3 regions of the Rossellomorea sp. YZS02 genome follow, and region 1 is predicted to be linked to each of the others. Evidence: riboswitches for the same ligand, from Rfam matches in the RefSeq annotation. Region 1 holds a riboswitch; each other region holds the start of a gene.
What was found. A riboswitch is a leader RNA that binds a small molecule or an ion and turns the genes downstream of it on or off. The one in region 1 is predicted to bind cyclic di-GMP.
Positions count from the first base shown of each region.

Region 2: it holds a riboswitch for cyclic di-GMP, as region 1 does, so the genes downstream of both, SLH55_RS07145 (hypothetical protein) here and SLH55_RS23260 (PAS domain-containing protein) in region 1, are expected to answer to the same signal.
Region 3: it holds a riboswitch for cyclic di-GMP, as region 1 does, so the genes downstream of both, SLH55_RS11525 (anti-repressor SinI family protein) here and SLH55_RS23260 (PAS domain-containing protein) in region 1, are expected to answer to the same signal.

Region 1 covers NZ_JAXBLY010000016.1:419-10,449, reverse strand. Annotated here, with positions in the region: gene SLH55_RS15685 (helix-turn-helix transcriptional regulator) at 1-388, shown strand, start outside; gene SLH55_RS15680 (AAA family ATPase) at 507-1,034, shown strand; cyclic di-GMP riboswitch class II at 1,102-1,184, shown strand; partial or broken gene SLH55_RS23260 (PAS domain-containing protein) at 1,244-1,639, shown strand; gene SLH55_RS23255 (methyl-accepting chemotaxis protein) at 1,679-2,080, shown strand; gene SLH55_RS15670 (hypothetical protein) at 2,441-3,136, opposite strand; gene SLH55_RS15665 (hypothetical protein) at 3,175-3,450, opposite strand; gene SLH55_RS15660 (proline dehydrogenase family protein) at 3,755-4,672, shown strand; gene pruA (L-glutamate gamma-semialdehyde dehydrogenase) at 4,712-6,343, shown strand; gene SLH55_RS15650 (PucR family transcriptional regulator) at 6,450-7,721, shown strand; gene SLH55_RS15645 (GNAT family N-acetyltransferase) at 7,766-8,176, shown strand; gene SLH55_RS15640 (GNAT family N-acetyltransferase) at 8,218-8,763, shown strand; gene SLH55_RS15635 (YdcF family protein) at 8,929-9,516, shown strand; gene SLH55_RS15630 (MgtC/SapB family protein) at 9,813-10,031, shown strand, end outside.
Region 2 covers NZ_JAXBLY010000005.1:181,848-192,256, reverse strand. Annotated here, with positions in the region: gene SLH55_RS07170 (PLP-dependent aspartate aminotransferase family protein) at 1-839, opposite strand, end outside; gene SLH55_RS07165 (DUF302 domain-containing protein) at 969-1,349, opposite strand; gene SLH55_RS07160 (redoxin domain-containing protein) at 1,424-2,005, opposite strand; gene SLH55_RS07155 (hypothetical protein) at 1,998-2,612, opposite strand; gene SLH55_RS07150 (class I SAM-dependent methyltransferase) at 2,631-3,206, opposite strand; gene SLH55_RS07145 (hypothetical protein) at 3,440-3,676, opposite strand; cyclic di-GMP riboswitch class I at 3,803-3,890, opposite strand; gene SLH55_RS07140 (murein hydrolase activator EnvC family protein) at 4,036-5,364, opposite strand; gene ftsX (permease-like cell division protein FtsX) at 5,404-6,288, opposite strand; gene ftsE (cell division ATP-binding protein FtsE) at 6,278-6,964, opposite strand; gene cccB (cytochrome c551) at 7,512-7,826, opposite strand; gene SLH55_RS07120 (YitT family protein) at 7,908-8,780, opposite strand; one part of gene prfB (peptide chain release factor 2) at 9,193-10,221, opposite strand; one part of gene prfB (peptide chain release factor 2) at 10,223-10,294, opposite strand.
Region 3 covers NZ_JAXBLY010000010.1:67,559-77,967, reverse strand. Annotated here, with positions in the region: gene SLH55_RS11555 (hypothetical protein) at 1-587, shown strand, start outside; gene SLH55_RS11550 (DEAD/DEAH box helicase) at 580-3,405, shown strand; gene SLH55_RS11545 (hypothetical protein) at 3,972-4,139, opposite strand; gene ssb (single-stranded DNA-binding protein) at 4,164-4,541, opposite strand; gene SLH55_RS11535 (YwpF-like family protein) at 4,805-5,245, shown strand; gene SLH55_RS11530 (helix-turn-helix domain-containing protein) at 5,341-5,661, shown strand; gene SLH55_RS11525 (anti-repressor SinI family protein) at 5,697-5,837, opposite strand; cyclic di-GMP riboswitch class I at 5,868-6,027, opposite strand; gene SLH55_RS11520 (hypothetical protein) at 6,427-7,182, opposite strand; gene SLH55_RS11515 (helix-turn-helix domain-containing protein) at 7,349-7,675, shown strand; gene SLH55_RS11510 (class D sortase) at 7,668-8,273, shown strand; gene SLH55_RS11505 (hypothetical protein) at 8,332-8,712, opposite strand; gene SLH55_RS11500 (hypothetical protein) at 8,924-9,223, opposite strand; gene fabZ (3-hydroxyacyl-ACP dehydratase FabZ) at 9,419-9,853, opposite strand; gene SLH55_RS11490 (DNA-directed RNA polymerase subunit beta) at 10,156-10,409, opposite strand, start outside.

The sequences.
Region 1 (10,031 bases):
TGATGAAAAGAAACAGATCTTTTCAGTCGACCACCTTACCGATGTAGAGCCGTATCCCAATCGAAAAAGGAAGAGTGAACAAGAGATCCTGGATAAACTGAAAAAGCAGGAAGAAGTCATCAACCTAGTCATTGAACTTGGTCCGAAAGCGATTGCTCAATTCAAAAAATATCATCCTAAAAACGTTTCCCTTTCTTATACGAATCCATACCACAGTACTGGGGTTCTAAAGACTTTTATTGATGTGACTAAACGCGAAGAAGTAAAGGAAACGGCCAATTGGATCATGTTCCTTGGTGAGGATATCAGTATAAGAGTAGTGCCGGAAGAAGTATTGGACGTTTTGAAGGGGAGAATGGGTTTATTCTTTAACAAACGTGATGAATGAAACGAAATAGTCATCGGTGGATGCCTCACCTTATTGGAATGGGGTTTGTCGGAAAATGTATTTCGGTTGGTAAATTGGAAAAACGATAAAGTAGATTGAGATTGGAGTTGAAATAATCATGATCATCATGATAAACGGGGCGTTCGGAGTCGGGAAGACCACTATCTCTGATGAACTCCTGAAAGTCGTTGAAAACAGCATGTTATTTGATCCTGAAGAAGTCGGGTACATGTTAAGGAATGTATTGCCCCAAGAAATAAAACAGCGTGAATCTCAAACAGGGGATTTTCAAGATTTACAACTATGGAAAGAGTTGACGGTTAAGATGGCAGGAGAGCTCATCTCCAGGTATCATGTGAACTTGATTGTCCCTATGACGATTAGGAAACTCGAATACTATGACTATATTTATAATGGATTCAAACGTTTAGATCCACACACTTACCACTTCTGTTTAACAGCAGACAAGGAGACGATCTATAAGAGGTTGCGAGAGCGTGGAGAAGAAGAAGGAAATTGGTGTTTTCAACAAACGGATAAGTGCTTGAAGGCTTATTCTGAAAACGATTTTGGGGAATATATAAGTACTGAGAATGTGACCGTTAAAGATATAGTTGAAAACATAAAGAGAAAGGTAAGTAGCTGATTATTAGCCGGACCCAAGTTGATCGCTCAATCTAAACATATCTTAGAAACTGCCGATATAGCAAATATATAAATTTAGATGCTATGAATGATTATCTGTATTTGGGCGCTTGGATAATCGGGGAGCAACTAGCGCAACCGGCTAATTGAACTTTATTGTTTAATTGGCTTTTTTTATTTTTAAAACGAAAAGCTATAAATGAAAGGGATATGTATATGAACCAATTAACTAGTAAGACTAGCACCCAAGTGTTAGATATAAAGGATGTTTTATTAGCTCTTGAAACAAATTTGGCGATGATTGAATTCTCTTTAGACAGAAAGGTTATTTGGGTAAATGATCACTTCGCTGATGCGATGAACTACAGTGTGAAGGAAATGCAAGGGATGGATCACAAACAGTTCTGCACGATAGAATATAGCCAAAGCAAGGAATATACTGAGTTATGGGACAATCTTCGGAGTGGGAAAAAGTCTCAAGAGAAAATTGAAAGAGTCGATAAACATGGAAATAAACTTTGGCTGGAAGCAACATATATTCCGATTTTAGATGGACATGGTTCTGTCCATGCCGTACTGAAGATTGCCACAGACATTACAAAAAGGGAAAATACCACGGTAGAGATCATTTCCCAATTAAAGAGCATGCCGAAAAATCTAGTTCAATCAGTTATGGCCAATTCCAATGAAAAAGTAGAAGCATTAGAGTCTTTAAGAGAGCAAATTAATCGAATTGATGAAACATCAAAATCGATAAAAAATATTTCTTCTCAAACCAACCTTCTTGCTTTAAATGCCGCGATTGAAGCAGCCAGAGCGGGTGAACACGGAAGGGGATTCAACGTAGTCGCCCAGGAAGTCAGAAAGCTTTCTGTGAATGCGGATGAAGCCATTAAAGAGGTTAATGCCAACATTGAGAATATTACAAATGAACTCCTGAAAGTTAATCGGATATCAGATGACTTACAAAGAATCGTTACAGAATCTAAAAATGAAATTGATCACACCATTAATAAGTTAGAAAACCTTACTACTAATAATGAGTAAGTGCAGGTAGAGGATTAAAATGGTTCTTGAAATGCAAACCGGGGACGGTCAAAAAGGAAAAGGTAGAGGCGTACCGTTCCCAGACCCAATAAAGCAGGACTGTCTTTTGCTTAATTGCGTCATTTACAGGGGTGATTGCGTCATTTTCCGGATAATTGCGTCGTTTTTTTATTTATTGCGTCATTTTCCGGATAATTGCGTCATTTGGTTAAATATGGTAACAAATCTTGCGCTACTTTCGGACAATCGAATGAGAAAGGAGAGCTGAATCCGCCACCCTCCGGCCCCTTATTGATTATTGAAAAAAATGCTCCCGACTGCGAAATCACGTTAAAAAAGAACAGGTGCTTCTTTGAACCTTTAATGATCATTCAGTTCACGGATCAATTCTTTATCTACTTCACCAATTTGCTCCATCTTTGATGTATTCTTACTCAATGCCTTATATGAAATAGGTTTCTTGCTGTCTAATGTGATTTCGTATTGACCGTTTAAATCAGTGTAAATGACTTGAAGAGATGTAATGTTGTAATGTTCCCCAATCCCTTCTATTATTTCATTAGTAAGTTTTGCAGGCATGTTAGAACTCTCCTCTGAATCAATCTTATCGCGGTTGATAATCCCTAAAAGATAGATTTTTTGATACATTGGGATATTCTTGGAATATTCTCCATCAGCTGAAACCGAGCTGAACAAGCATGCGTCGGGCAACTCAATAGTGTCTCCATATGAATGTTTCAACTTGCTGTAATCAATTTGGAACTCATTATTCTTCTCCTCCACCAGTTTCTCATCAATAATTAGATTATGTGAAAGATCATAGGAAAATTGGCTTTCCAATTGAGGAAGGTACACATCGTAGGTGGAATTTTTGAAGTTGAATTGTGGTTTGGGAATACCTTCTTTTAAGCTATATACTTGCTCCACATAATCTTTGATTTTTGCTTTTGCGATATACCTACCGAAAGGAATTCCGTTAAATAAAGAGTAGAGTGATAACAGAAGAAAAGAAAATATAAGACTCATGATTATTGTAATCATCCGTTTTTTATTCATTTAAGTCACTCCATACATAATAGGGTGTATAACCATACTTACATTGGACTCTGTTTATGAAAAGGTATATACAGAAGGACACCAACGAACACCAACATCATCATGGCTAGTGAAAACCCTATTATAGCCAATAATTTCTTCTCATTCTTTTTCTTAAAAGCTAAAACACTGAATAGCACCGTTAATGTGATACCGGTGTACTGTAAACCCATAAAATAGTTCGGAAAGAAATTCGTTAACAAAGGGTGAGAAATCAACAGTGTTCCTAACCCGATAGATGCATAGCTTAACCAAGAAAATCTTTTTTCTGTCAAGGTCATCCTCCTTGTTTTTACTTTATTGTAAATGAATCCTTATAGTGTAATTATACACTTTAGGGATTTATTTACAACAAATATATTAGAGAAAAATACAGAACCTTCATTACCAAGTATTCGTTATGTCACCTCTCCACGACCCCCTTTTGTGCTCCCACCATAACTCCACCCACAAATATTTGTGTCCCGAGCACGTTGTTTCCGAACCTCTTTTCCAGCTATAATTTTCTTAAGATTTACATTTCTTCGTTTAATCACTCCAGTCTTGAGGTAACAGTCACTATAAGGAGGTGTTGTAATCATGGAAGCAATCAGTAAACGTTTTTTCCTGTTTCTTTCGCACAATAAGGCATTGGATAAAATGGCTAAACGGTGGGGATCGAAATTTGGGGCTAACAATCTTGTGGGGGGAGAAACCTTTGCACAGGCGATTCCATTGATTACGCAATTGAACGAAGAGGGATTCCAGGTAACAGTCGATCATCTAGGTGAGTTCGTCGATTCCACAGAAGTGGTGCGGGAGAATGTCCAACGATGTATCGAGAGTATCAGTGCCATTGCCTATCATGGGTTGGAGACTGAGATCTCTGTGAAGCTGACTTCCCTGGGATTGGATATCAGTCAAGATCTTGTCATGGAAAGTATGGAGTTGATTCTGTCGAAGGCAAAAGAAAGCGGAATCACGGTCACTCTCGATATGGAGGATTCCTCGAGGTGCCATGCCATCCTTGACGTTTACAAGAAGCTCTGTCAAAAGTACGACAATGTGGGGACGGTGATCCAATCCTATCTTTATGTTTCAGAGAAGGATGTGGATGACCTCAATCAGTGTTCCCCTTATTTGAGGCTTGTGAAGGGTGCATATAATGAATCGGGTAAAGTGGCGTTCCAGGAGAAGAAGAAGGTGGATGAGAATCTGAAGCATCTCATCAAGAAACAGCTCTTGAACGGCCATTATACAGCGATCGCAAGCCATGATGAAGCGATCATCAATTACACCATCGGATTAGTGAAAGAACACAATATTCCGAATGACCGCTTCGAATTCCAAATGCTTTACGGCATGCGGAACCAACTGCAGTCCGAGTTACTGAAAAAAGGATATACCGTCCGCATTTACCTGCCATATGGCGAGGACTGGTTCGGGTATTTCATGCGACGTCTGGCGGAACGGCCGGCAAACATCGCATTCGCATTAAAAGGAATCTTCAGCAAGTAACATCCAGACAGAATGAAATCAGAAAGGAACGTGAAGAGAATGAGTAACGGAATTTACAACATCCCAAAACCTACAAATGAGCCTGGTAATACATATGCCCCAGGTACGAAAGAAAGAGAAACGTTAAAAGCTGAATTAGAGCGCCAAGCTGGTATTGAGGTTGAGATCCCGGTCATCATCAATGGCGAGAAAATTAAAACAGATACAGTGAAGCAAGTGGTCATGCCACATGATCACAAACATGTGTTGGCTACCTATTCACAAGCAGGTGAAAAAGAGCTTCGCGATGCAGTGGAAGCGGCAATGGATGCGAAAGAATCTTGGTCCAATATGCCATGGCAGCACAGAGCATCCATCTTCCTGAAAGCGGCTGATTTGATTTCTGGTCCATACCGTGACGTCATCAATGCAGCTACGATGTTAGGTCAATCCAAAACAGCTTATCAAACGGAAATCGATGCGGCGCAAGAATTAGCCGATTTCTTACGCTTTGGCGTGGATTATGCAAACCAAATCTATCAAATGCAGCCGGACAGCATGAAAAACATCTGGAATCGCCTGGAGTACCGTGCATTAGACGGTTTCGTACTGGCAATCTCTCCATTTAACTTCACAGCGATCGGTGGTAACCTGCCATCAGCTCCTGCGATCATGGGGAACGTAGTTGTGTGGAAACCAGCCACAACGGCTTTACTATCAAACTACTACTTCATGCGTATCCTGGAAGAAGCTGGACTGCCTAAAGGCGTTATCAACTTTGTTCCTTCACGCGGTTCACAAGTATCAGAAGTTGTATTAACGGATCCACGCATGTCAGGATTCCACTTCACTGGATCAACAAGCGTGTTCCAGACGATCTGGAAAACAGTAGGAGAAAACATCACAAACTACAAATCGTATCCTCGTTTAGTTGGGGAAACAGGCGGTAAAGACTTTGTCTTCGCTCACGAAACGGCTCAAGCAGACAAAGTAGTCGCTGCACTTGTTCGTGGTGCATTCGAATACCAAGGTCAAAAATGTTCAGCAGCTTCACGTGCCTACATCCCAGCAAGCATGTGGGAAGAAGTGAAAAATGGTGTCGTGGAAGAAACGGCTAAGCTTAAAGTTGGGGATGTTAGAGACTTCAGGAACTTCATGGGTGCGGTCATTGATAAACCTGCCTTTGATTCCATCACAAGCTACATCGACTATGCGGCTGATTCTGAAGAAGCTGAAATCATTGCCGGTGGTACGTATGATGATTCTGTTGGATACTTCGTACAACCGACTGTCATCGTCACAACGAATCCAAACTTCAAAACGATGACCGAAGAAATTTTCGGACCTGTCTTAACGATCTATGTATATGAAAACGATCAATTAGAAGAAACACTGACTTCAGTGGATACAGCTTCTATGTATGCCTTAACGGGTGCGATCTTCGCACAGGACCGTGAAGCGATCATGCACTTGGAACGCCGCCTATCCGGTGCAGCTGGTAACTTCTACATCAACGATAAACCAACAGGTGCCGTGATTAACCAACAACCATTCGGCGGTTCGCGCGGTTCAGGTACAAACGATAAAGCAGGCTCAATCTTCAACATGATTCGCTGGACCAGTCCTCGTATCATCAAAGAAAACTTTGCGCCAACAACAGATATTACCTATCCGTTTATGGATGAAGAATAAATCGAACATGAAAAGCTCTCCCGACACGGGGGAGCTTTTCATTTTTTATTGGGGGATTTAACGCTATAATAGGAATCACAAACATTCGTGGAAAGGTAAGATTCCTATGGAAGCACTTGATATCATCCTCCAAACAGAAGACATTCATAAAGCAACGGAATTGATCAGCTCAAAACTGGGCAATCCCGTCATCATAGAAAACAAAAATTTCGAACTGATTTCATACAGTTCCTCTTCAAATAAGTTCGATCAAACACAGCTAAAAACGATCCTTACGAAAAAATGTCCGGTCTTCATCATCGACCGACTGAAAAAAGAGGGCATCGTCCACCAACTCGAGAAACATACGGATCCGATCCGGGTGCAGGCGATGGAAGAGTTAGGATTCCACCAGCGTGTCGTCATTGCCGCCAAGTACCTGGGTAACACGATGGGATACATCTGGGTTCAGGAATCCAACCGTCTCTTGGAAAACGAAGAGCTCGCGTTCCTTGAAGAAATCTCAGCACATCTTGGAAATCTGATCAATGATATGTACGCAAAGGTCAATATCAAGAAGGATAGAAAAGAAGAAGTACTGTGGCATCTCCTGCAGCACGAGTACGGAAGTGAAAGTCAGCTCCGCCATGATGCATCCCTCGTCAAGCTGACCTTGCCGGAAAGGTTCACGGTAGCGGTTTATTCGATTGCATCGTCAGACTATAAGCCTATGCTCGACCAACTCGAGAAGCTCGTCCAGGAATCAAGCTTCAACTCAAAGATTTATTCACTGCGGACGGAATGCCAGGTGATCCTCGTTCTCTACGGCAAAGCAGACACACCGTCTTCTTCCCTGGAACTAGCGAGAGATCTCGTGGAAAAGGTGAAAGAACAAACAGGGGAAGAAGAATTCTACAACTTCCTGATCGGGATCGGGAAGGAATACACCACGTTATACCAAATGAGAAAAAGCTTCCTGGAAGCGTCTGAAGTCATTGAAACGGCTAACTTCATCAGCCCGCGTCCTGAATCCATGCCTCGGGAATTCGCTCATCTGGGTATTTACCGGTACTTGCCAACCCTTTATGAAAAAAACACATCCAAGGATTATTACAGCGATGATCTGCTCGTATTGATCAAGAATGATGTGAAAAAACAGACAGATCTCCTGAAAACACTTGAAGTGTACCTTGCGAATGATGGGAAGGGGAAACAGACCGCCAATGAGCTGTTCATCCATCCCAATACGTTGAATTACCGGATTAAGAAAATACAGGAACTGACTGCAATTGATTTTAATGATTTTAATATGAAGGTGTATTTGTATACGGAGTTGTTGTTGTTGAATAATGTGGAAGCGTATTATCAGAGGTATAAGGACGCGTTGAAGGGGATTTGATCCTCTTGATCCGGATAGAATTCTATACATAGGGGGCCAATATATTGGACTTTGAAAGGGTAGAGAGCCTCAATAGTAAACAAGTCGAAGAATTACACGTCATGTATGAAACGGAATGGTGGACGAAGGGACGGACACTTACTGACATTCAAATTATGCTTCAGAATTCAGACATTGTTATAGCATTGGTTGGGCCACAACATAAAGAATTAATTGCTTTTGCACGAGTACTCACCGACTACGTTTATAAAGCCATTATTTTTGATGTCATAGTCCATGCATCTTACCGTGGAAAACATATTGGTGAAGTAGTGATGAATGAGATCATACAGCACCCCTCATTAAAGAAAATAAATCATTTCGAACTTTACTGCAGACCAGAGATGATACCGTTCTATCAAAAATGGGGCTTCACAAATAATCTGGGTGAGCTTCATTTTATGAGACGCTCTTGATTATGGAATAGTCTTTCATCCGTTAAATGGGGGGTGTCAAAATGAATAGTACAGAGGAAATCATTATTTCTCCATTAAAGGAGGAATTAATAGCGGATATCAATCAAACAAATGATTATTTTACTGTGTTTGGTAAGGTTGTACCGAGTTTTCAGTCGGGAACATGGTCTTTTGAAGAGAAACTATTCGATGATCCCAAAGAAATTCGATTCCCGGATGATCAACTTGAATGGAGCCAGTATATAAATAATGAAAATAAAGCTCTATTTTTAGCTTATAAAAATAATCAATGCATCGGGCAAATTAGAATTGTGAAGGATTGGAATCGCTTCTGTTATATTGAAAATATCGCTGCAAAAAAAGAAGTTAGAGGACATGGAATCGGAAGCTTGCTCTTAAAGAAAGCGGAAGAGTGGGCACAAGAAAGAAATCTGATCGGAATGTCTCTGGAGGCTCAAGATGATAATCTTGGAGCGTGCAGGTTTTATGTGAAACAAGGATTTATACTAGGTGGAGTTGACACAATGAAGCAGTCCTATAATCCGCATATAGACACCACTTTGTATTGGTATAAGGTGTTCAAGTAACGGGGAGCTTGTCCGGAATAAGGATAAGCTTCTTTTTTTCGTTAAAGTTTTTCTTGAGTAAGCTGCTCGGTTTTGAAATAATTGGATATAAACGTAGGCAGAGGTGAGATCAGTGATACATCAGATGGCCGATTGATAGAGAGAATGTCAGAGGAGATAAGTTAAATGATAAGCTTGTATATTTTATGCTTAGTTTTTCTGTGTCTTATGGTGGGGGTAATATTTATTCGTAAACATTTTAACAAAGCGGGTTATAATCACGGGCAAAAAAGGGATGCTATGATTGTACTTGGTTATCCCGCAAAAAAGGATGGAAGAATGACTCCGATTTTACGAGAACGAATTAATAAGGCAATAGACCTCTATCACACTGGAATTGCTGAAGTAGTTATTTGTTCGGGTGCATCTGTTGCAAATGACCATGTTGAGGCAGAAATCATGGCAAGAGCCTTAGTGGAATCAGGCGTGGATGGTAGCCAAATCATACGAGAAACAAAAGCGAAAGGCACTTATGAAAATTTGGTAAAATCGCGAGAAATCATGCGAGAGAGAGGGCTGAAAAAAGCAGTTATAGTCACCTCACCCTGGCATTTGCGAAAAGCTAGTTCATATGCGTTTCGGCTAGGAATTGACCATACCTTGGAAAAGTCTAAAGTCCCAAAAGAATTCGTCATAGGTTTAGGAATCATCTACGTTTACATATACATACAGATGTTCATCATGTATTTGCGTTTTTATAAGGGAAGACAGTGAAACTTACTCCATTTAGAAGTGGAGAAATGTCTCTGTTTTTTATGTGAAAACTATTTCTTTAAATAAGATTCTGTTACAAAGTATGAATGGATTTTTATTTTCTGAATTTTTATACATTGATATAAAAAGGGAATTCGTATATAATGGAGTAACAAAATATTTGTAAAGCTTGGTAGGAAGAGATCACCTATGAAGCGACATGCATGATTTTTTCCCCTGGTAGAGGAGAAAGGATGCATTCGTTTTGTGGCGAGGTCTCTTTTTCATTTAAGGAGGATGGAGTCATGGCGCACTACATGGATATATTAACAGATTTCTTCTGGCAGCATGATATTTATTTCCGGATCGTGGTGAGTGCGATATTAGGCTTCATCATCGGATGGGACCGGTCATCAAAGAATAAGCCAGCCGGTTTAAAAACGTATACGTACGTGTCGGTAGCCTGTACCTTGATCACCATCGTCTCGATTGAAGGTGCCGAAATGCTCAGTCAACCGGACAGTGGGAAAATGATG
Region 2 (10,409 bases), on a different contig from region 1:
TAGACCGATTTCACTCCTCTGTTGTTTCGCAGTTCATCTGCAAGGGTCTCTGCGTTACGGGCCTGTGTCCCGACTCTCAGTGCCAGCGTTTTGGCACCACGGCAGGTCAACCAGGCTTCGAAAGGGCTTAAATTCGAACCAATATTGACCACTTTCTCTCTTGCTTTTTGGACAAGCTCTTCGTGACCTACGACCACCCCTGCCGTGATATCACTGTGTCCACCGATATATTTCGTCGCGCTGTGGGCGACCAAGTCTACGCCTTCAAGGAAAGGCTGGCGCAGAAACGGCGTGGCAAACGTATTGTCAATCATCGTTTTCAAGCCATGCTTTTCCGCCAAAGCGACCATTTTAGAGATATCTTCAACACGCATAAATGGATTTGTGACGGTTTCACTGTAAAGCAGTTTGGTTTGCGGAGTGATCGCTGTTTCTACTTCCTTCTCATTTGTAAAATCAACGAATGATGTGGTTATGCCGAATGAGTTCAGTTCTGCTTTTAACATATGGAAGGTACCACCGTACAAATCCTCTGCTGCTACGATATGGTCTCCTGATCGAACGACAGCCAGGATTCCCACGAGGATGGAGGATAAACCGGAAGATGTGGCGACACCAGCTGGTGCTCCTTCCAGGTCCGCCACCATCTTCCCCAGTTCATCGGTGTTGGGATTACCCGTTCTTGTATAGAGATAAGGAGACTTCCCCTCATAAAAGCCCTCCAGCTCCTCCAGTGAGGTAAAAGAAAATGCAGACGTCTGGTAGATCGGCGTCGTCTTACTGCGGATTTCCTCCGTTCCCTTAAGCTGACTATGTACAACCTTGGTGGTGAATTTCATATTTCCGTCATCCTTCCTTTATCTATGTATTTTAAAAAGTGTATCATATTCAGAAGATTGTGAGGAGTGAGAGATGTTGGTTTCCATAAAAAAAGAACCTGTCGCTTTGTTGCAACAGGTTCCCATCCATCAAACGTTTTCTAAACAACCGATCAAGCGATTTTCAATATCCAATGCCAACTCTTTCAGTTCATCATTATCAACCATCTCAATCAGCTTGCTCGGCTTCGCCATACCGACTTTGGTTGTTCCGCCTTCTGTGTATACCGTCACTTTACAAGGCAGGAAGTAACTTACGAGCATGCTTTCCTCCAGCACTTTCTTTGCTTCATGCGGATTGCATACTTCGAGCACGACCACTTCTTCATTGAAGTCCAGACCCTTATCCTGGAGCTTCCCGGCAAGGTCAAGATTCCAAAGAACACCGAAACTTTCCTCTTTAAGTGCGTTCTCAACGGCTGTCACCGCTTCTTTCACATTCATTGAAACTTCTTTTGTGTAATGGAACATATTGATCCTCCTTTTTGAGTCATGGTTACTTATACCTCATAGCGTATGTAATGAAACCAGGTCCGTCCCTCCCATTATTCCATCTGTTCGACCATTTTACCCATCATTTCTTCGTTCATGGGGCCGACGATTTTGTGCTGGATGAGGCCGTTGGTGTCGATCATATAGGTGGTCGGAATGGTAAAAGCTCTGTATTCGTCTCCGATATCACCTTTATCATCCATGAGGATCGGGAAGGTGAGCTCGTATCCATCGACAAACTGCTGGACCGCTTTCTTTCCGTCATCTTGGGAAGTCAGATTAACGGCAAGTATTTCGACATTCTCTTTATCCGCATTTTTTTCATAATACTGTTGCATATGGGGCATTTCGGCTTTACATGGCGGGCACCAGGTGGCCCAGAAATTCAGGATCACTTTTTTTCCCTGATAGTCGGACAGTTGAATGCTCTCGCCATTTAAAGTGGTGAGTTCAAAATTCGGCGCACGGTCACCTTTCGTCAGCCCCTGCTTGGCATTGCTCAGGTCCATGGACTCTTTGGCTAATTGTGCTGACTCTTGCTTTGCCTTTTTTTCCTGTTGATCCTGGAACAGGTTAACTAGAAAAATCCCAATTAGCAGTGCAACGATTGCCAGGGCAAAATTCCGTTTATTCAATATGGTTCCTCCTCCCGCATAAAGCAATTAGATAGATCATCACCACTACATACGTCCATGTAACGGTAGTGAACGTAAAACCTGTATTTAACGAATGAAACAGCAGTTGAAGCAGTGTGAAAACAACCACTAATTGCACTATCCATATTTCCCGCTTTAGTCCACTTGATTTTTTTAATAGAAACCAAAAGAGTGTCCCGTTGATGATAAGTTGGAAGATTTCTGAAAGGAAATCCAGTTCTAATACATGATGGACAAATTCAAAGGAAACCACCGTACTGACCCAGGCGATGACTACAATGGATGGGCTTACTCCCCTTTTTAAGGTTATGTATAAAAGTGCTGCCAGGATCCCCAGCCAGTAACCAACCCTTCCTCCATGAAAATACAGGATTGTAAGGGGATGATCGATGACCGTTTGAAAATCTACCACTATGACACTCAGCTTCCAGGTAAGAATAAAATAAAAGACCGCACTCGAATACCAATCGCTTGCCTTTCTATTCCAGAAATAGAGAAACAGATACGTCAGGAAGAAGGAGGCAATGATTGCTCCCCAGGAAGAAGGAAACGTGAATGAACCTATGGAGTACCACATTTCATGCATCGGTCACTACTCCCTTCACTAACAAGCGTTCTTTCTCACAACGATATAGTAGACGGACGGATGGAAATGCCCGACTGTTGTCGTGAAGCCCGCTGAAGTAAGTTGACGGTCCAAGTCCTCAGAAGCAAGCCTTTCCTCTATTGGCGGTCCCATTTCGGATTCTACAGCCTCCCAATCAAGAATCAACCAGATTCCATCGTCTTTAAACATGTCATGAAGATCTTGAAAAACTTTGATCAAATCAGGAGCTTCATGCAGGACGAAAGCAGATACAACCTTATCTAACGTTTCCTTGTTGAAGCTAAGATACTCAAGGGATGATTTCACATACACGATGTTGTCTATATCTTCTTCCCCAGCACGCTGCTTCAAGTACTCAAGCATTTCCTGTTGTAAATCTACTGCCTGCACCTTCGTTTCAACTATCCTGGCAATCGGAAGGGTTAAATATCCATTCCCACAACCCAGGTCTGCCACAATATCATCAGGTTTTAATTGAAGCATCTCCAATGCTTTGTCTACAGGCACTATGGCTTGCCGCTTTGGATCAAGCAGCTTTGAAGCTTTATGATGTTCAAATAAATGTCCGGTCATTGAAATTCCCCCGTTCAAATATATACCCTATTATGTATTAGTATCTTAAATCTCAAACCCACAATCAAGTTATTTACTCATAGTGTATCCCTTAGTTGAATTATTACAGATTTGTACGCTGGATGTGTGTCGGACCGTTGAACAAATAAGAACTATACCTGCCCTGATACGATTCATAAAACAAAAGGATCACCCCGATTATACAAAGGGTGATCCATAAGTATTCTTGCAATCTAGGCCGCTTTCAAACCTTCCAATATAAGCATAAAATATTTAACGCTGTCCCCACCGCGCTGATTGATTATTTCAATGTCGTGTAGGATCTTTTCAAGTTCTTCAGGACCGACACATTCCAGGAACATGTCACTGACTTCTTCAGCTGTATACTGTCCTATATGGGTGTACTTTAATGCTGTACGATTTCTTCTGCAGAAACTTCTCAATTGTCTCTTTATATCAGCTAACTCCAATACCATCATCCTTCTTACAGGTTCAATCCTTACTAATAAAGCATCTCTAGTAAAAAATATCCTACGAATCGGCAGGCAAAATCATACTAGCAAAATGCAACCATTAGTATTCATTGCTTCCGTTATTTCGGTAACCCGGCGATCATTATTTTAATAAAATGGAAGACCCGTGGCTTTGCGTCCTAATTTTTCAATTAGTTTGCCTTTTTCGAAAATCATTTAAATATATTGTCATTATACTAAAAGAAAGATGATATGAAAACACAATACCGTAATTAGTTGATGAATCCTTTATCCTAATACAGAGTGAAAGCATCCGATAAAAAACCCCATTCTACTAGAGAACGGGGTTTTAAAACTTAAAAGTTAATATATTGACGTGGATCTACAGCATTGGAATGAGATGCACTCCAAGATCCTCTGTAAAGTTCAAAGTGTAAATGCTGTCCAAATGAGAAGCCGGTGTTACCCATGTATCCGATTTGGTCGCCTTTATTCACAGCTTGTCCAGTACTTACTAATGAAGAAGACATATGAGCATATACAGTAGTGAACGTTTGACCGTTGATAGAGTGAGTAATGTATACAACATTACCGTAGCTTGAGCTGTAATGGCTTTTGATGACATATCCATCAGCTGCTGCTGAGATTGGAACACTTCCACGTGCCGCAATGTCTGTACCATAGTGGAATCTTCTTTCACCATTTAAGACATCCCATCCGAAGTTGGTAGTGATCGTTCCATGTGCTGGAGCTGTCCATGCTCCTGAGCTTACCGGGGCACTTGGCGCTGTTGACGTCGAGCCACCACCACTATTGCTTGACGTAGCCGCTGCACGTTTAGCTGCTTCAGCTTCAGCCTGACGTTTGCGTTCAATTTCACGCTGACGGGCTAGTTCTGCCAGGCGTGCTTGTTCTGCCTGGATCTCTCCTTCAAGCTGCTGCTCCATCTTAGCAAGCTCGTCTGATTCTTTTTCAAGATCAGCTTTTTCTACTTTTAACGTAGCCTGTTGAGCTTCTAACTGCTTGAATAATTCTGCTTTTTTAGCTTTTTGGCTATCCAGATCTTTTTTCAGGGACTGAAGATTCGCTTTTGAAGCTTCAAGGTCAGCAAGTTCTTTTTCTACTTCCGCCTGCTTTTTCTCTAATTCAGCTTGATCGCGTTTCTGTTCGTCCATGATTTTTTTATCTGCATTTACGATTGTATTTACTGCTGTGACACGGTTGATGAAGTCTCCGAAGCTTTCCGCTCCAAGAAGTACGTCAAGATAATTGGCTGAGCCGCCTTTCTCTTGAATCGCACGAGCGCGTTCTTTTAAAAGCTCGTTACGTTCTGCGATCTTTTCCTTTAACTCTTCAATATCTGCCTTAAGCTTATTGATTTTAGCAGTCGTTTCATTAATCTCTTTTGTTTTTTCTGTAATTTTTGTTTCTGTATCTTTCAACTTCGTGCTGATTTCAGTAATTTGGGATTGAATATCTTTCTGCTTGCTGATGTTTTGGTCAATTTGTGAATTTTTCTCATTTATCTTTCCATTGACCTCTTCCTTTTTAGAAGAAACGTCACCCTGCTGTTTCTTTAAGTCCTGCACAGAGGAGTTAGCGCTAGCAGTTGTAGCGAACGTTGGCAGACCCCCGATTGTTAATGCTGCTGCAAGTGATAATGATATAAAATACTTCCTGTTCAAGCGGCATGCTCCTTTCAGCTTCTATCAACCTATCAAATTTTACACTTTTAAGAATTTACGCACAGACATAAAGCTTCCCCAGGCACCGATCAGGCAACCCATCAGTAAAATCAATCCGTTTACTTGGTAGATAAAGGGGGTAAAATCTAATATCTGAATAAAATTGTTTTGTAGTTTCGGTTTAATAAATTCATAAGCATAGTAGTAACCTGTGGTGACAAGAGCGATCGGGATAATAGAACCTAAAACACCCAGCCATAATCCTTCTAATATAAACGGCCAGCGTACAAACCAGTTGGTTGCACCCACGAGTTTCATTATCTCGATTTCCCTTCTTCTTGCGACAATGGTAATTTTGATTGTATTTGAAATGAGGAACATGGCAGTGAATAGTAGACCGATAATTAATACAAGTCCTACATTTCTACTCATTTCCAGCACATTAAATAGTTTTTCAATCTTCGCCTCACCGTACAGTGCTTCATTTACACCGTCATATGAGCTGATTTGTCCAGCTATTTTTCCCGTATCACGTGGGTTTTCAGCTTTTACGATAAACACATCATACAGTGGATTATCTTGTTCAAATAATCTGAAATCGTCACCCAAGTCCTTGACGAGGTTCTGAAGCTCTTCCTCTTTAGAAGAGTATTCGACGGATTCAACTCCATTTATCTTTTGAATCTTCTTCTCAATCTGATCAATCTGGGATTTCTCAGTACCAATTTCAAGTAATACACGAACCTCAACGTCTTTCTCAATATCAGTCGCTACCTTGTTCATGTTTAACATCAATACGATAAACACACCTACAAGTAGCAGTGTTACGGTAACCGCACTCACCGATGCGAAAGTCATCCAGCCGTTACGGCCGATGCTCTTGAAGCTCTCTCTGAAATGCCTGCCATACGTTCTAGCTTTCATAACCGTAATCACCTCGCTGTTCATCCCGGACAATGCGGCCATTTTCAATGGCGATTACCCTGTGCTTGATTGTATTTACGATTTCACGGTTATGCGTAGCCATTATGACCGTTGTTCCACGGTTGCTGATTTCTTCAAAGATGTTCATGATATCCCAAGACGTTTCCGGATCAAGGTTACCCGTCGGCTCATCTGCAATCACAAGTTTTGGCGTATTCACAATCGATCGTGCAATCGATACACGCTGCTGTTCCCCGCCTGATAACTCATTCGGCAGCATTCTTGCTTTATGCTTTAACCCTACCAGGTCAAGAACTTCCATGACCCTCTTCTTAATCTGTTTTGGATGTTCTTCTATTACTTCAAGTGCGAAGGCTATGTTTTCATAGATTGTCAGCGATGGTAGCAGCTTGAAATCCTGAAACACGACTCCAACATTTCTTCGTAAGTATGGAACTCTACTATTCTTCAGTTTTGCGAGATTGATACCATTAACGATGATATCTCCTTTGGAAGGACGTTCTTCGCGGTACATCATTTTGATGAACGTAGATTTCCCGGCGCCACTTGGACCCACCACATACACAAACTCACCTTGCTTAATGTGGACGTTAAAGCCATTAGCAGCCATGACACCGTTGCTGTACTGCTTGTAGACGTCTTTCATTTCTATCATTTTCAAATCACCTAATTTGTATTATGTAGTTACCCTCTTGGCTGTTATCGACATATGTACACGGCACGTAACCCTAGTCGTCTTTACCACCGTTAGACAAAAAATGGTGAAAAAACTCGAATTACGCTTCCGAAAATAATTATAACATCACTTTATAGTAAGTTAAGGAAAAAAATTATTACATTTTCATTTCAGCACGTGAAAAAATGTGAATTTTTTACCTGTTTTGTTGTCGATTTTACCTATTTTTTGATGGAAAAATAGTACTTTTTATCTAATAACAGGTACTAATACTACACTCTAAAGTTTCAGGTTCTTAAAATGATAAACGTTAAGTTGATGCTATTCTGATTAAATTACTAGGTTATAATTGAGCTCAGCAAAATGAACCATGATGTAAGAAAAACTTCTGTAATAAACACTTAAAGAAGGACTAGGAAAAACTTGTGGATAAACTCTTAGGAGTAAGAAATGGTGGATATTTTATGTTGATGGAGTGAATCCATGCAAAAAAAGAAGAACCCCAACGTGGATTCTTCTCCTGATCTTATTTCTTATTGGATAACCATTCAGCTACTGCTTCCGCTTCCTCACCTTCAATGAGTCCAGGTGGCATTTGACCTTTACCATTCTTGATGGTTTCAAGAATTTGATCTTTGCTTAGCTCAGCACCGATATTTTTCAGGGCCGGCCCCATCCCGCCTTCAAGGTTTCCACCGTGGCAGCTGGTGCACTTATTATTTACGATTTTTTCAGGGTCCACTCCGCCGGAGCTTGTTTCTGTACTGTCGCCGCCGTCACCACCACAGGCAGCCAGTACCAATGAAGCGCCAAAAAGAACACCTAGCAGCTTTCTCTTCATCTTTAATCCCCCTCGGAAACATTTATCAGAGTCGCGGATATGATACAAGGTCCGTCCCTCTCTTACATAATTATACCAAGATTAAACCCGTTTGAAACCTTCCCCCAGTACCTCTGAAGCATCCATTGTGACGACGAATGCAGTTGGATCAATGGTTTTGACCAGTTGTTTCAGTTTTGTGAATTCTGTTTGGTCAACAACGCACATGAGGATCGGGCGTTCATCATCCGTGTAGCCACCGTATGCAGATAGTTTTGTCACACCACGGTCGATTTTATTCAGGATTCCTTCACGAACTTCTTCCTGGCGATTGGTTATAATCAATGCCATTTTCGATCTGCTTATTCCGACCTGTACGAGATCGATGGTTTTACTTGTGACATACAATCCAATTAGGGCATATAACCCTCGCTCAATATCATAAACGATGGCTGCCGAAAGAACGATCATACCATCAATAAGGGCGACACATGTCCCAAGAGACAGTCCCGTAAACTTATTAACAATCTGCGCAGCTAGGTCCGTCCCTCCAGTTGAGGCTCTTCCCCGGAACACGATCCCTAAACCAAGTCCTACACCGATTCCGCCAAAGAGTGCGCCAAGGAGCGGATCTTCCGTCCATGGCTTCCAGTCTTCGGTCAAGAACACGACAAGTGGTAAAAACACCGTACCGATGGCTGTTTTAACACCGAATTGCAGACCCAGGAAGATCAATCCTGCTATGAATAGCGGTATGTTAAATGCCCATTGGACATATGCGGGCTTCCAATCGAACAGTCCATTCAGGATGGTCGATATCCCACTAACCCCTCCTGAGGCAACCTCATTCGGAAGTAAGAACACATTAAACGCAATGGCCACAATCGTCGACCCAAACACAACAAACAAATACTCTAACAACTTCTCTTTCCGTGGATTAATTACCTGATCACGACGCCTTTCCTTCAAACCCATCCAGTACGACTCCTTTAACCTATGTATTAATAGTATGAGTACAAATCTTTTCTTTGATGCACCACTCTTCAGGGACGGACCTCTAAATCAGGACATCCTTTTTGTGAAGAAGTATACAATCCATGACGAATTTGCACTCTCAATTCTAATGAAATACAAGTTGATATCGTGATGCATATCGAGAAGATTAACTGCTCTAATATCCCTCTGCATCAACCTTTGAGAGTATAGCATGGGCACATAAAGGTGTAAATAACAGTCCAATAACGTGTTAAAGCATTAATGGGATGAGGTTCATGAGTTTGAGGGACGGACCTCGGTAAAGGGCTTTAATATGGTCGATCTATGGCTTTTGGAGGTCCGTCCCTCAAAAAAACTGCCCTTCCGCTGATCGGGAGGGCAGTTTGGCATTTTATTGTATTCTGGATCTCAGGTATGCGTTGATGAATGGGTCGATGTCGCCGTCCATGACGCCTTGAACGTTTCCTGATTCTGTGTTGGTTCTGTGGTCTTTGACCATGGAGTATGGATGGAAGACGTAGGAACGGATCTGGCTTCCCCACCCGATTTCCTTTTGTTCTCCACGGATTTCAGCAAGCTCCTGCTCTTGTTCTTCGATCCGCTTTTGGTAGAGCTTCGCTTTCAGCATTTTCATGGCCGACTCACGGTTTTTGATTTGGGAACGTTCCGATTGACACGTTACCACGACATTAGTTGGTAAGTGAGTGATACGGACAGCTGAGTCGGTTGTATTGATGTGCTGTCCACCGGCTCCACTTGCACGGTACGTATCGATTTTCAGGTCTTCCGTACGGATGTCGATTTCAATTTCTTCATTGAATTCAGGCATAACTTCACAAGACACGAATGAAGTATGACGGCGGCCCGAAGAATCGAATGGTGAAATACGAACAAGACGGTGTACGCCTTTTTCAGCTTTTAAGTAACCATATGCGTTATGGCCTTTAATTGCCAACGTTACACTTTTGATTCCTGCTTCATCTCCTGGAAGGTAATCCAGAGTTTCCACTTTGAATCCACGTTTTTCACCCCAACGAGTGTACATACGAAGAAGCATGGAACCCCAGTCCTGTGACTCGGTTCCACCTGCACCGGGATGCAGTTCAAGGATGGCATTGTTTTTATCATGTTCTTCACTTAATAGAAGCTGAAGCTCGTAGTCGTTTAGACGTTTGATCAGGTCACCTAGTTCTTCTTCCAGGTCCTTTTGAAGTTCTTCGTCCGGCTCTTCTTTGACTAGTTCAAGGGTCAACTCCAGGTTCTCCTGGGATTCAAGCAATGATTTGTATTCATTGACTAGATCCTTCAGACCGTTCCCTTCATTGATAAGTCCTTGTGCTTTTTGCTGGTCATCCCAGAAGTCGGGCTGGACCATGATTTCGTCCAGTTCCTGGATTCTTGCCTCTTTGTTTTCTAAGTCAAAGAGACCCCCTGAAGTCCGCTAATGTCTTAGCTGATTTTTCTAACTCTGCTCTGATTTCTGATAGTTCCATGTGTGGTCACCTCTATAGTTATTTGGGTTGTTGGGATTACCTAATTGAAAAGGTTGTGAAGTAGGATGAATGGCTATTAATTTGGACAGTAGCGGTTGATTTCCGCTGCAGGTGC
Region 3 (10,409 bases), on a different contig from region 1:
TTAGTGAATTCTGGCTCCGTAAATTTTTTGTCGGAAAGCGTTACGAAGTCGGCTTCTTCCTGGTCCGGAATATCCTCTCAAGGATGCCGGATCACCTCGGGACCCTGGATTATTATGAGGCAACCCGGTTCGTCCGCTGGTTCGTACGGATATTGCCGATGGATTGGCTCATGGAAAAGGACAGCGCCCTCGTGAATGAGCTCCTGCTCTCCATGTTGCCGTACAGCTTCTTTTCGTACAATGAGTACTTGATCAGCGCGAAGGCCTATCGTGAGTGGGTCGAGCTTCAGAGATATATGAACTATAGCATCGGTGAAATGGAAGGCATGGGCCTCCGCGACGTGACGAAGGAAGCGCCTGAATTAGCCCTTCCCATCTATTACACCGGCGTCATTACAGCAATCGACCAGAAAAACCGCGACAGCTACAAGCTGGCTGTCCGTTATATGAAGAAAATCCGGACGATTTATAAAAAAACGAAGAAAACGGATAAGTGGGACGTCTATCTCACCTATATCCTCGACAAATACAAGCGATTACGTGCGTTCCAGGAGGAGTGCAGAAAGGGTAAGTTAATCGATGCTTAAACTGTCTTCCGTCAAGATTAATGTCCATACAACTGAATACGAAGACCGTTTCTTCATCACTGCGGAAAACGACAAAGGAGAGCTTCTCCCTCCAAAGGATTGGAAGGGCCAGCTGTTTCTTTGGCATGAAGAAAGCTATTATGGGACCCTGCTTGAGGAAACTGATGGCGGGATTCCCGTCACCCAGTGGCAATTCCTGACCTTACTTGCAGGTGAGCACTTCAGCGGCATGATCCAGTGGGACTGGGATGAAACCGGGCAGGCGTGCATCGCCATCGCCCCGGTCATCTACGAATCGGTAGAAGCCGGACGCTGGCTCCCGCGATTCGAGGAATGGCAGGAAAAAGGACTGCAGTTCCATATTCCGGATGAAGTCTGGTCGAACTTTAACGACGAATTCTGGGAGGAAGAGCTCCCCGGTGGAGGTCCGTCCCTCAAATCATTGACCGAATCCTGGTTTCAGGGTGCGTTGAATGAGGCGATGGCGTCTGGCGGATCGAGTGCGATGAAGCGGATCCAGAAGCTGAAGGAGAGTACGCTGACTTCAGAGGAGTTGGATGCTTACTTTGATGAGAGACGGTGGAGTGAGTGGATTTCAGGCGGCGATGAAGAGCTGCCGTTCTCCATCGGGCTCCGCATAACGGAACCCCTCGACGAGGATCAGTCCTGGGAGCTTGAAACGGTATTGCGGGACAGAAAGAAAGCGAGTCGAATCATATCCCTGACTGAGGACACGGTCCCTCCTTCCTGGAAAAAGCATCTCTCCGACGTTTCGGAAGAACAGGAACGCTGGATGAAGATGATGCCGATTCTCCGTGACACGGACGGTTCCCTGCGGACGGCCCTCGGTGAGCACGATGCATGGGATTTTCTATCCGTTCTGAGCGAGAAGCTCATCGACCTGGATATCGAAATCCTCCTCCCATCCTGGTGGGAAGCGATGAAGGACGCACAGGTACTGGTGAAAGCCAAGCTCAAGAATACCGACACCAGCTACCGCCCTTCTTTCGTCGGATTGAACGCCATGCTCGATTTCGACTGGCGCTTGTCCATGAACGGCGTCAATTTATCGGAAGATGACTTTAATCAACTTGTGGACGATCAACGTCGCTTGGTGAAAATCCGAGGTCAGTGGATGAAGCTCGACCCTGCCATGATCCGCCGTATTCAGCAGATGATGACGAAAGCGAAGGCTGAAGGAATCTCAATTCAGGATATGCTGGAGCAGGAACTGGTCCCACGGGATGGAGATGAGTCAGAGTTGGATCCTGATGACGACGAGCATGATCCATATAAATACGCCCGCATTCAGCTGGAACTCAACCGATCGATGAAAAAAATGATCCATCAACTGACAAATGTGTCATCAATTCCGCTGACGGAAACGCCTGATGATTTTATCGGCGAGCTCCGTCCTTATCAGCAGCTTGGGATGAGCTGGATGCTCTTTTTACGGAAATTTGGATTCGGTGCATGTCTGGCCGATGACATGGGTCTCGGAAAAACGGTTCAGCTGATCACGTATCTGCAACATGTGAAGAAAACCGAGAAACCGGAGACACCTTCTCTGATCATCGCTCCAACCTCAGTGCTCGGAAACTGGCAGCGCGAGTTGGAGAAGTTCGCACCGGATTTGAAGGTTCACCTTCATTATGGACCGACCCGTGCGAAAGGCGAGGACTTCGCTTCTACTATTAAGGATGTCGATGTGGTGCTCACTTCATACGGCTTGTCTCATATTGATTTCGATGAGCTGTCGCTTGTCGAATGGACCTCGATTTCCCTTGATGAGGCGCAGAATATCAAGAATGCCAATACGAAGCAATCCCGGGCGATCCGCAAGCTGAAGGGTAAGCATCATATTGCGTTAACGGGGACCCCGATGGAAAACCGTCTATCGGAACTCTGGTCCATCTTTGACTTCCTGAACCACGGCTATCTCGGTGGTTTCACACAGTATCAGAAAAATTACATCGCTCCCATCGAAAAAGACGAGGACGAAGCAAAGGTCAAAGAGCTTCAGGCCAAGATTAAGCCTTTCTTATTGCGTCGAACGAAGAAAGACCCTGAAGTCGAGTTGAATCTTCCTGAAAAACTCGAGCAGAAAGAGTATTGTCATTTGACGGCTGAGCAGGCGGCACTTTATGAGCAGCTCGTGAAAGACACTCTTGCGAAAATCGAGACTTTGAGCGGATTTGAGCGCAAAGGTCTGATCCTGCAGATGCTGAATCAGCTGAAGCAATTATGCAATCACCCTGCTCTCTATCTGAAGGAACCGGATCCAAAATCGATCCTGTCCCGCTCTGAAAAAATGCAGAAGCTGAAGGATATTGTGGAAACCGCTCTTGAATCGGGAGAGGCCTGCCTGATCTTCACTCAATATATTTCCATGGGTGAAATGATTCAGGAAGTGATGAAGGAAGAGTTCAATGTGAAGGTGCCGTTCTTGAACGGTAGCATGGCGAAAGGTAAACGGGATGAACTTGTGGAGAAATTCCAGAACGGTGAGTTCCCTGTCTTCCTGCTATCACTGAAAGCCGGCGGTACCGGATTGAATTTGACTGCCGCCAATCACGTCGTCCACTACGACCGCTGGTGGAATCCCGCCGTTGAAAACCAGGCGACGGACCGTGCCTACAGGATCGGACAGAAACGATTCGTACACGTGCATAAGCTCGTATCATCAGGTACGCTTGAAGAAAAAATCGATGCCATGCTGATGAAAAAGCAGGCTCTGAACGATGAGATCATCCGCAGCGATCAGTGGGTGACGGAATTGTCGGATCAGGATTTGGAATCTTTGTTGGTGTTGGAGTAGTAGGATTTGCCTCTTTCCTTTTTGGGGAAGAGGTTTTTTGTTGGTTTCCGCTTGAGTAATGGATATATTTGGAGAAATACGCAATTAATAAATAAATGACGCAATTAATTTTAAAATGACGCAATCACCCTTTAAAATGACGCAATCACCCTTTAAAATGACGCAATTATTTTCAGAACGACCCCTTCCCTCACTCACACAGCCCAATCTGATCATAATATCCATGCATAAACCGGTTCAAACGGGGAATTCACTCTCCCAGCTGCCAAGTTTCTCTCAATTCTGTCTCATTTTACACCAAAACCTGTCCAAACCTACTTATTCTATTAATCTCACGTCATTTTACAAATATAATTGTAAAAACCACTCAACCTAAAAAAACACCAGCCTCCCCAAAAGGAAACCGGCTCAACATGAAGATAATAAGGGGAATAAATCACTTGCTCACTTGCTACACATGTTTATGTCTAATGAGGCACTACAGAGGCATCTTGCGGTGACCGTTGGAATTTGAGACATTGCTTATAGGTTGGATCATGCGTATGGAATGAATTCTGGGTTGAGGCTTAAGATGAGGTTTTCATCGTAGGGTATTCGTACCCTTGTTCAAGGGCTGTTACACGTTGTGATAGGTAGAAATGTTCGACATTGAGTTTTGCTACTTTTTTAATGAGATCCTCCGTCATTTTTTCCAATCGATCGATTCTTTGTTCAAGATCTTGCAGTGTGGTCACGACTCCCTCTCCTTTTTTATCATGTTAAAATGGTAATTCAATTGGCTCTTTCTTACTCGATTTTGAAGAAATTGTTGTGGACGACTTACTGTCCAGGAAGCGCACATTTTCAGCGATGACTTCCGTAATATACGTTCGTTTTCCCTGATCATTATCAAAATAGCGGGTCTGGATCCTCCCCGTCACTCCAACGACTGATCCTTTCCTGCAGTATTTTTCCGTGTTTTCGGCGGCACGATCCCATATCGTACAGAGCACGAAATCCGCGTCAACTTGCCCTTGCTGATTTTTAAATGGCCTTTTCATGGCGATCGTGACACTAAGTACAGATTTTCCTTCCATTGTTTTTCTTGCTTCGGGATCTTTGGTCAGCCTTCCCACCAGGGTCACTTGGTTGATCAATCTCACTCCTCCTTTCTCTTAAGCTGTTTTCATCTTACAACCACTATGCAAATCTTGTAAAATCGTGAATTTCCGAAATTCGAGGCAAAAAGGGCTTGAATTTCGGAAATTCCCCTAGGGAGATTTGGTGACATTTGATCAAAAACGAACAAAAATACACAAAATTACAACTTTCGTCCTTTTTTTCATCAGCGATTGTATTAGGGAAACATTTCGCCCTGTGATATAATTTGATAAAACCTTTAAATGGGAGATGTTCGTTCATGAAAACCTTTAAAGTGATTTCACTGCAAGTTGTGGAGAATGATGAACTGCGTGACTTTGAGCTTGTGGACGGTCTGATTATCAATAAAGAAGACGGACAAAAAACGTGGCTTGTCGAAACGTATTTGTCGAATGAATACATCGAGTTCTTTCAAAAGGCCCAGCAAAGTAAGGAAGATTTGGAGATTCAGGTCGTGATTTCCCATGAAGCCAATGATCCGGCCGCTTTCATGACATCCATCCGCTGTATTAAAGAAATGGATGAGCACATTAGCATTATGTTCGAGGGAAAATTGAAGAAACAGCGGAATGAGTATGCGGAAATATTGCTTGATGACTTAGTGCAAAAGGGATATTCCGGGGATGAATTGGTTCGAGAGTTCCGCGAAAAGATGGTGTCGAAGCCGAGGATTCCTGCTACGGCACGGCCAAGCGTTTAATGATGCAAGATGAAGGAATTTTCATTGTGAATTTTATGATATAATTGGAATTAATATGGTGACTTCTTATAAGAAGTTCAAGGTAGGTGTCCCAAATGATTGGAGAGAGAGTTAAAAAATACAGGCAAGAAAAAAGGATGTCGATGACCGAGCTTGCTGAAAAAGCAGGAGTGGCAAAGTCATACTTAAGTTCAATTGAACGTAACCTTCAACAAAACCCTTCTATTCAATTCCTTGAAAAGGTTTCTACTGCTTTAGGCATTCCTCTGGATGCACTATTATATGATCAACCTGAAGAACAGAATATAGATCATGAGTGGCTAAAGATCGCTGAAGAAGCAATGGATTCAGGTATTTCCAAGGAGCAATTCCGGGAGTTCATTGAGTTCAATAAATGGAAATTAGGCAATAAATAAAGTCTTGCGATAGAACTCGCAAGACTTTATTTATATTAAATCACTTTGTACTCGGCTTTCATTTCCTGGGATTGACTGTGAAGAAATTCCCTAATTTCTTTTTTAGAAATTCCAGCGTCCAGTGCTTGTTTAATAAGTTCCATCCATTCGAGATCAAGTTCACGATTTGTCAACATAAATTCCCTCCCAAAATACAGGTATGTATTCCAGGCAATCCAGCCATCTTAGTTTTCAAATAACCACACCTTCTTCATCCTTCAGTTTCTGTTCACCCTATTCAAGATGCTAATTAAGATATGCTTACTTTTAAACCTTAGACCTGTGACTTTGCGTCCTCATCTTTCAATAAGTTTGCCTTTATCTGACTCTTCCCTTCGAACTACTTCGATTATACTACCAAATCATATGACCACGTGTTGTTTTTTGTCTATTCTGTCAATTTAATATACACTATATTTTTACATATTATCCCATATTACAACAAATAGAGGTGTATTAGCTACTGGTTTATTAAAAATGCATGTTTGATTATGTCGAAAAAGCTATTAAATGATACTATTTTTATAGCTTTCTAGTTTTTTCTTAAGAGGCAGGACTTTTCCATTAATATTCTGGTAATTACTAGCATTATAGAACGGTTGGTTCGATAAATCATTCTTACAGGTTGGACATACCCATTCACCAGTTTCCGTGCTACTATAAGAAGGTCTTGTGCAACGTCTACAAACCTTTTTATACATTTCATCCCCCCTTCCTATATATTTATTATTCTTTTTTCCTTAATAGACGTTTATTTAGATAAATAATTATGAACCCCACTGTAGTTAAAAGTGAGCCCAACATTAATAAAAAGTAAAGATTTGTAGAGGTGTTAGGGAGCTTGGGTCCTTGAGATTCAACTGGTATTGATGGAATATTCTTAAGGTCAGAGTTCACAGGTGTAAGAGGATTGTTGATTGTATCTTTGGGGTCATCAGGTAGTGTATTTCCGTCTGAAGGCACTACTGTAATTATAATTTCAAAAAAAGCTGAGGTTCTTTGAAAATCATTTCCTAATTCATATGGCATTATCACTTTAAATTGGAGGGATTCAGTTTTTTCGCTTTCTAATTCTTTTGGCTTGAAACCTTTGAAATTCTTTAATTTATCATCAAAGATCTTTATAGAATTGTTTCCTGCGTAAACTTTCAATTCTAACTCGTTAAAAAGCTTCTTATCTGATTGTTTGTTATTGACTTTGATTGAATAATGAAAATCTTCTCCCCCTCCATTTTTTATTTTCAAACTTCTTTCAGCCCAGTCACCTGGCTTCATATTTGAAATTTTAAATAAATACTTTTCATTTGGAATTAAAATGAGGTTTTCTTCATCTGCATAAGTTTTATTTACCATGCTTGAGATCAAAAATAGGAATAAGAATATAATGACTACTTTTTTTAGATTCATCTTTTTTTCATCCCCTACACTCAACGAATGGTTTTTCATTGTTAAGTTGTTCTTTTTAATGAACTTAAAATCCATTATATGATCTTTTGTTTGAAATGAAAATCTTTAAATACATCTAAATTTCCTATAAAACAATACCAAGATCCCTCTTTCCTCTCAATATCTTCAAAAAACAACCTTTTCCTTACTTTATAAAAAACAAATCGTTCTATATAATGAATAGTAAAGGAGTGCGGGAGACATGGTAGGTGATAAAATTAAAAGCTTAAGGGAAGAAAAAGGGTATACAATAAATGAACTTGCTCATTACTCAAATGTATCAAAGTCTTATATTAGTTCTATAGAAAGAGGTATCCAAAAAAATCCTTCAATAAAAATTTTAAAAAAAATTGCCCTTACATTAGACACTTCTCTAGAAAATATTCTTTCATCGGATAAGAATAAAATACAATTAGACGAGGAATGGATTGAGCCTCTTAATAGAGCGATTTCCCAAGGTTTAACTAAAGAAGAATTTATTGAATTTCTTTCTTTTGTCCAATTTAAAAGGAGGAATCTCCATGATTAAAAGCTATTTTTTTGTAGGAGGAATGCTTATTTTAATTGCTGGTTTGACTTGTGTCTTTTATTCACTCTACCAAATAAATAGCCATGCGAGAGAAGAAAGTAGAGCAATGGATATAGCAAAGACATCTATTTTACAGCCCCCTCCAGAACGAATTCACCCCGTTTCGACTACTTCAGAAGTACCAATCGAATACAATTTTAAAAAAGGTGATGTGATTGGGCTATTATCCATTCCCCGTTTAGAAAGGGAGGTACCCATTATAGAAGGAACGGATGGGAAAGAACTTAAGAAGGGCGTCGGTCATTATTCTTCCACCTCTCTTCCACAAGAAAAAGATCAAATATTCCTGGCTGGTCATAGAGATACTGTCTTTAGGAATATAGGAGACCTCAAATCAGGAGACCTTCTTTCAATTAAGATGCACTCCGGAACTTACTCATATGAAATTTTCAACTCGTTTATTGTTGATGAACATGATACCACTGTTATCAGACATACCTCCCCTCAAGAAATCCTTACGCTTTCTACGTGTTATCCTTTTAACATTTATGGAAGTTCGAGTGAGAGATACATTATTGAAGCAAAAAGAATATACTAAAAACCCCTTTTTCCATAAGAGAAAGGGGTTTTCTTAATCATTGTATTTAAATAGCTTATTAATGATTTCCTTCTAATCGATCAATCAAATATTTAGCTTCCAACTTACAAGAATAATCATAGTCCGTACCAGATTGCTTCTGTAAGTTTTCCAGCATGTCAATTTGTTCTGATGTCGGTTCTTCCGATAGAATTTTTTCCATCGTTTCATTGATCTTTAGTGCTAATTCTTGATGGAATTCATCATCATTTTTAGTCTCATCACTGAGATTCTTGTACCAGGAAGCATGTTCATTTATGTATGTACGCCAACTAGAGATGAAGTCCTGGATATCGAATTTATCTTCCTGCCACTGAATCGAAGCCATGTATTGTTCGAATGAGGTTTTTATTGAACGGGTAATACTTATTTTTGTACCCGATGATAAGTTTTTTAACATGTATGTAAAGTACCCCCTAATCAGTATCCTATACGCGATATTATTTTTACTATAACATAACCATTTGATGATATGTAGAATATGAACACGAGAAAAATATGGTAAACCTTCTAAAATATATTATACTATTATATTTTACAGTAATGCGTAAACTACTGCAAATATCAGGAAAAAAGCAGAGGCGACCTTCCGTCACCTCTGCTTCCTATTCTTACTCGTCCTTATTATCTTTATCCTTCATATCAATATCATCTTCTACAGCGTCTTCCTCAGGCGTGTTTTTATCCTTCGCCGCATCTTTGTCGCCTTCGACGTTTTTGTCTTCAGACTCAGGGTAGTTCTCTTCATTCATGTCCCCGTTGTCGTTCATGTCGTCATTTTCATCCATGTTGTCGTTCTCTTCCATTGGCGCTTCGTCTTCCGGAGGAGGCTCCTGGTTGGCGTTACATCCTACAAGAAGGAAAGCAGCAAGTGCTGACCCACCAAGGATCGATAATAACTTTTTGCTCATGATGTATGACTCCTTTCTGTATGTTCAATTAGTGTAAGACCGTTACGTTGGTCTTTTGTTAGCTTTCCCGGAAATTGAATTTACTTGCATGGGGGAGAAATTATTTGGGATGTTAAAAATAGGGACTGTTAGAGTGGGATGGTTTTGAACATAAGAAAACCGGACCTTATCAGATCCGGTTTCGTAAGCATGATTCTATTCCTGCTTATCTCCAAGAGCAAACATCATCTCTAATTCACAAGCCACTTCGCCATCAACCGTTGCAACACCTTTTCCTTTGCCGATCGGCCCTTTAAAGCGGATCATTTCCACTTCCAAGCGGAGCTGGTCCCCTGGCTTCACTTGACGCTTGAAACGGCATTTGTCGATGCCAGTGAAGAAGGCCAGACGTCCGCGGTTATCCTCCACCTTCAGCATCGCTACAGCTCCGACCTGAGCCAGTGCCTCGACGATCAACACGCCGGGCATCACAGGATAACCCGGGAAGTGACCATTGAAAAATTCCTCATTCGCCGTCACATTCTTAATCCCGATCGCCTTCTTGCCTTCCTCCACCTCTAAAATCCGGTCAACCAGCAAAAACGGATAACGATGGGGAATAATCTCTTTAATCTCATTAATATCAAGCATCTATAACTCCTCCTACCAATATGTATGTACACCTTATTGTACAGAAACAAGGGTAAGAATAGCAAGGAGGGACGGACCTCGAAAACAGGCACAATACTCCAAGAGAATCCCTGTATATCAGTAATCTTCATCCAAAAAGGACTCAATCTCGAGGTCCGTCCCTCCCCACTGCTCTTCGCCGCAATGTCCACGATTAAAAAGAGGGACGGACCTCGAATTTCAAGCTCCCTCCACAGCAGAATCCCGTCATAGCAGGATTTCTTGCGAATAAAGCTAATTAATTCGAGGTCCGTCCCTCAAAATTATTTCTTCACTACGATATCAATGATATGCTGCCAGGTTTCGGCTTTAAAGACGTCGGCTGCGTTGCCGTTGCCGATGCCTGCGAAGCCGATGACGGCACCCAGTGCGAGACTTCCTGCAAGTAGGAGGATGAACAGAAGGATTCTGAGCCAGATTGGGAGCATGCGAACTCGCACCCAGCGTGACGGCTTGGATTCGTCCTTTTGCTTTGCCTTCTTTTCTGCTTTTACTGATTCTCTTGTCGCTTTTTCTT